2 linked regions of the Bacillus pumilus genome follow. The protein of the gene in region 1 interacts with the protein of each later gene in a pairwise test. Links are inferred from orthologs where the notes say so. Each region holds a gene or a part of one and is shown on either strand. Other genes may lie near its edges.

Evidence for each region.
Region 2: the proteins of rplL (region 1) and trhO interact in binary tests that used the Escherichia coli proteins (3 or more experiments, as listed by UniProt). The link is inferred for Bacillus pumilus from one-to-one orthologs.

Annotation. Positions count from the first base shown.
Region 1 is NZ_CP047089.1:3,312,907-3,315,670, reverse strand. It holds rplL (50S ribosomal protein L7/L12), read right to left. Parts: upstream 1,684-2,764; coding sequence 1,318-1,683; downstream 1-1,317. Other genes in the region: rplA (50S ribosomal protein L1), read right to left, coding at 2,484-2,764; rplJ (50S ribosomal protein L10), read right to left, coding at 1,725-2,225; GPS65_RS16565 (class I SAM-dependent methyltransferase), read right to left, coding at 615-1,220; rpoB (DNA-directed RNA polymerase subunit beta), read right to left, coding at 1-359. UniProt on the Escherichia coli protein: The binding site for several of the GTPase factors involved in protein synthesis (IF-2, EF-Tu, EF-G and RF3). Is thus essential for accurate translation.
Region 2 is NZ_CP047089.1:1,018,432-1,021,521, forward strand. The notes cover bases 1-2,898. They hold trhO (oxygen-dependent tRNA uridine(34) hydroxylase TrhO), read left to right. Parts: upstream 1-914; coding sequence 915-1,883; downstream 1,884-2,898. Other genes in these bases: GPS65_RS05095 (iron-containing alcohol dehydrogenase family protein), read right to left, coding at 1-725; GPS65_RS05105 (glutamate/serine transporter AimA), read left to right, coding at 2,210-2,898. Also shown: more of GPS65_RS05105, read left to right, coding at 2,899-3,090. UniProt on the Escherichia coli protein: Catalyzes oxygen-dependent 5-hydroxyuridine (ho5U) modification at position 34 in tRNAs, the first step in 5-carboxymethoxyuridine (cmo5U) biosynthesis.

The DNA.
Region 1 (2,764 bases):
GTCATGATTGGGAAATCTCCCATGAACACATCTTGGTCTTTTACTTCTCCAGTTTCTTTGTTAATTAAACGAACTTTTACTCTTAGTGGAGCAGAGTAAGTTACATCACGTTCTTTTGATTCTGCTACAGGATACTTAGGATCCCCTAGGCTGTAATCAATGAATTCAAGAGAAAGGTTACCAGTAAAATCCTCAATTGGGGATATATCTTGAAACATCTCTCTAAGACCCTCATCAAGAAACCACTGATAAGAAGAGGTTTGAATTTCAATGAGATTTGGTAATTCTAACACTTCGCTTATGCGTGCGTAGCTTCTGCGCTGGCGGTGTCGTCCATACTGAACTAGTTGACCTGTCAACTGATTCACCCCTCAAATCATGCGTATTATATGTGTAAAAAGTATTTCAGCCTTTCAAATGTCAGTAAAGAAATACTTTTACAAGACAAAAGAAAAAAGGGTTTCTAAAATAAGAAAACCACATCCAAAAACAAATACCGATTTTATTAGTTTTCCCAAGTATGCATAATTTATACAAAATAGTTGTTTTTTAAGCCTATCAAGCAAAATATACACATTGGCATTTTATAATGTTAACACAGCTAGGAAACTGCGTCAAACTTTTTTAGCTTTGATAATATAGTAGCCCTTTTTTTTCAATACAACTTCGACTTCTCCAAAAAGCTGTTCTAATTTCTCAATCGCAGATGGTCCACCCTGCTTTTTCTGAATTACCACCCACAACTCACCTTCCGGCAATAAATGATCAGCACTTTTATCAAAGATCGCATGTACAACTTTCTTCCCTGCCCGTATTGGGGGATTGGTCAGTATAGAGGCAAAAGCAGCTGATGAATGAACATTCGAGAACAAATCACTTTGATAAATGCGGACATTATCAATGCGATTATGTTTAGCGTTTTCCTTTGAAAGTTCGACTGCTCTTTCGTTCACATCAATCATATGAATGGTGCGGCTCGTCATTTCGTTTGCTAACGATAAGCCAATCGGTCCATAACCGCAACCGACATCTAAGACATCGCCATCCACGTCAGGTTCTTCAAAAGCTTCAATTAAAAGCCTCGAACCAAAGTCGACTTCTTTCTTAGAAAACACTCCACTGTCACTTGTAAAAGTAAAGGTACGGTTTCTCAAGGTGAAGTCCCATGTCTGTTTATTGCTTTTCACTGATGGCTTTTCCGTATAATAGTGGTCACTCATGGTGAATTGGACCTCCTCTGGATTCAATCGTTTCAGGAGAATAGAAAAGAAAAAGCCCGCCAGTAAAAGCGAGCTTTCCCAAAAGATTAGGCGAAGATTACTTAACTTCTACAGAAGCGCCAACTTCTTCAAGCTTAGCTTTAAGTTCTTCAGCTTCTTCTTTAGCAATACCTTCTTTAAGTGGTTTTGGAGTGTTGTCAACAAGTTCTTTAGCTTCTTTTAAGCCAAGACCAGTGATTTCACGAACCACTTTGATAACTTTGATTTTTTGGTCTCCAGCACCAGCAAGTACTAGATCAAAATCAGTTTTTTCTTCAGCAGCAGCACCGCCAGCAGCAGCTACAGCTACAGGAGCAGCAGCAGTTACGCCAAATTCTTCTTCGATTGCTTTTACTAAGTCGTTTAACTCAAGTACAGTTGCTTCTTTAACTGAAGCAATGATTTCTTCGATATTTAAAGCCATTTGTAATTCCTCCATTTTAAGTTTTTTACGTCAAGTACGCATTAAGCGCCTTGTTCTTCTTTTTGATCTGCAACTGCTTTAGTAGCAAGAGCAAGGTTACGAACTGGAGCTTGAAGAACGCTAAGCAACATAGATAGTAAGCCTTCGCGAGACGGAAGTTCCGCAAGAGCCTTCACTTCTTCTACAGTCGCTACGTTTCCTTCGATGACACCAGCTTTGATTTCTAAAGCTTCGTGGCTTTTCGCAAATTCGTTGATGATTTTCGCAGGTGCGATAACATCTTCGTTACTGAATGCGATAGCGTTTGGACCTGTTAAGAAATCGTTTAAACCTGTTAGTTCAACTTGTTCAACTGCACGGCGAGTCAAAGTGTTTTTGTAAACTTTGAATTCTACGCCAGCGTCACGAAGTTGTTTACGAAGTTCAGTCACTTCAGAAACTGAAAGACCGCGGTAATCTACAATGACAGTAGACATGCTATCTTTGAATTTAGAAGTAATTTCATCAACGACAACTTTTTTTGTATCGATTGCATTGCTCATGGTTACACCTCCTGTACATTGTTTGTGTAACACTTATACCGATCAGGCCATCACGTTCCTAACGAACGGTTCTCCATATAAAAAGCCTCCAATAAGACATGGAGGCTGTATATACAAGCATACGTTAACGTAAGACTGTGACATATACACCTCGGCGGGTTAATTAAGCCATAAGGCCCCTGCTGTCTACGGTATAAATGGACATATTCTATTTTACAACATTTTGATATTATCAAAATGATTGTGATAAGTCAAGATTTATTTTGCAGAGAAAGAAGATGGATCCACTTTCACGCCAGGGCCCATAGTAGATGTAACAGAAACGTTTTTCACGTATACACCTTTAGCCGCTGCAGGTTTTGCTTTAAGGATTGTGTCATAGATTGTTGCAAAGTTCTCAACAAGCTTTTCGTCCTCGAAAGAAACCTTTCCGATTGGCGCGTGGATGTTACCAGCTTTATCAACGCGGTACTCTACTTTACCAGCTTTGATTTCATTGATTGCTTTTTCTACTTCGAATGTAACAGTTCCTGTTTTAG
Region 2 (3,090 bases), 2.3 Mb from region 1 along the record:
CCGTACCCGCCGACCGTGCCGGCTAATGTAATAATAGTATCCGTTACATCTGCAAATGCTTGCGAAAGTTGACCCGTTTGCAAGCTGTGGACAGCTTCTTCGCTATGGGAAACAAGAATATCCCTCACGTATACCGCCTGTTTTAGTGCAGCATGCACCATGAGCGGCAAGGAATCCTTTGCATTTCGAATAATGGCTTCTGCTTCATACCATTTAGCCAGCGTATCTCCAATCCCACTTTGAAGGTAGGAAAGAGGAGAAGAGAGCAAAAATGTATGATCAATGAGGGTGAGGTAGCTGGACCGTTTATGGTAATCAACTCTCATGAAATTCCCCTTGTCATCATAAATAACGCTAAGCGGTGTAGATGCAGCACATGTACCCGGGATGGTTGGAACCATGATGACTTCAATTTGAAGAGCCTCAGCTACTGACTTGGCGGTGTCTAAAATTGTGCCACCTCCAATCCCAATGATCACATCTGCCTCTTGCAGTTCTTCTGCAATTCGAGTGATGGCATTGGGTGAACTGTATCCTTTGTGCTGGACAACAGGCCAATGAGACGGAAGCTTTGTGTACTGTGAAAAAGCATGAAATGAATCGTATCCGGTCACGACAGCGGGCGACTGGAAGGATGAAGAAATAAGTGAATCGAGTTCATGATAAATGCCTTTTTGAGAAATAAATTGGTTTGGACCGCTTCTGACGATATCTTCTGGCTGGATCATTGCGTTCTACTCCTTTACAACATCATATTTTATAGATCATCTCATTTTACAGAAAGTTCTGTCAAATATGAGAAGAAAGACCCTTCCGTTTTATGGAATTGAGCCGCCGACATTGCCTTTAGGTATGTATTTCCTGTATGATAAAGAATGGTATGTTTTGATTAAATTTAAGAGGTGTTTATATAGATGGAAAAGCAATATCGAGTCTTACTTTACTATCAATATGTCCCCATCGAGGACCCAGAGACGTTTACAGCAGAGCATTTAGCATTCTGTAAGGAACTTGGATTATTAGGCCGTATCCTTATCTCATCAGAAGGCATCAACGGAACGGTTTCTGGTACCATTGAGCAAACGGACAAGTACATGGAAGCATTAAAAGAAGATCCGCGCTTTGCGTCTATGCCGATCAAAATTGATGAAGCAGACGGTCATGCGTTTAAAAAAATGCACGTCCGCCATCGAAATGAACTAGTGAATCTGAGCCTTGAAGATGATGTGAACCCGTTAGAATTAACAGGTAAACATCTTAGCCCGGTTGAATTTTACGAGCAAATGCAATCACCTGATACCGTTGTGATTGATGCACGTAATGATTACGAGTTTGATGTTGGTCACTTTAGAGGGGCTGTTCGTCCTGATATTGAGACGTTCCGTGAATTACCGGAGTGGATTCGTGACAATAAAGAGATTCTTGAAGGGAAAAAAATTCTGACGTATTGCACAGGTGGTGTACGTTGTGAAAAATTCTCAGGCTGGTTAAAGCGTGAAGGCTTTGAAGATGTATCTCAGCTTGACGGCGGAATTGTCACGTACGGAAAAGACCCGGAAGTTCAAGGGAAGCTTTGGGATGGTCAATGCTACGTGTTTGATACTCGCTTAACAGTGCCTGTGAATCAAACAGAGCATGTGGTTGTCGGAAAAGATTTCTTCACTGGTGAGCCTTGCGAGCGTTATGTGAACTGTGCAAACCCTGCATGTAACCGCAAAATGATTGCAACAGAAGAAAGCGAGCATAAATATATGCGAAGCTGCAGCCATGAATGTCGTACAAGTGAACGTAACCTATATGTGAAACAGCATAATCTGTCTGAAGAAGAAGTGCAAGAAAGATTAGCTGTGATTGAACAAGAACAAGCGATCTCACAAGGATAGAGGACTCCTCTATCCTTTTTTCTATACAGAAGAAAGAGGGATTCATTTCCTCTTTCTTTTTTGTTTTGTTTTTTTCAAAATAAGGGTAAAGGTAGTTATTCAGTCTACTAGATTGATCATTGGAAAAACGCTTTCTTGAGAAATAAGCATGTTCGACTATTTCAGAAAATGGAGAATTGAGAGATAATAAAGCAGGCGAAAAAATGAACAAGGGTAAAGATTTAGTTAAAGAAATATTTGTTAATTGAATAAAAGTTGAACTGCAATGAAAGAAAGGCGCTTATTTGGGCACATGCTTTGTATTTTAATCGAAAGGTGTTATGAACATGAATCATTTACATCGTAGAATGGGAACTTTCGCTTTAATGATGGTAGGTCTTGGCTCAATCATTGGTTCAGGATGGCTATTCGGTGCTTGGCGTGCCGCTCAAATTGCCGGCCCTGCGGCTATTTTATCCTGGTTGATTGGGATGGTTGTGATTTTATTTATCGCTTTGTCTTATAGTGAACTCGGATCGATGTTTCCAGAGGCAGGCGGAATGGTGAAATATACGCAATATTCACACGGCTCTTTTATAGGATTTATTGCGGCTTGGGCAAACTGGATCGCTATTGTCTCCGTCATTCCGGTTGAGGCGGTGGCTTCTGTCCAGTATATGAGTTCTTGGCCTTGGGAATGGGCAAAGTGGACAACCCATTTGGTCACAAAAGGGGTGTTGACGACAGAAGGACTCATGGTCGCCAGTGTGCTGCTTGTGATTTACTTTCTACTTAATTACTGGACAGTAGGATTATTTTCAAAAGCGAATACATTCATTACTGTGTTTAAAATTGTCATTCCAGGGTTAACCATTGGTGCGCTCTTATTCGTAGGTTTTCATAGTGAGAATTTTACTTCTGGAACAAGTATTGCTCCTAACGGCTGGGCGAGTGTGCTGACAGCTGTTGCGACATCAGGAATTGTGTTTGCCTTCAATGGCTTCCAAAGCCCGATTAATATGGCGGGTGAGGCGAAAAATCCAGGGCGATCCATTCCGATTGCGATTGTTGGATCCATTTTGATTGCGACTGTTATTTATGTACTTTTACAAATTTCCTTTATCGGTGCTGTCGATCCATCCATGATTGTGAATGGATGGGGCCATTTGAATTTTAACTCACCATTTGCTGACCTTGCCATTGCGCTTGGGATTAACTGGCTGGTTCT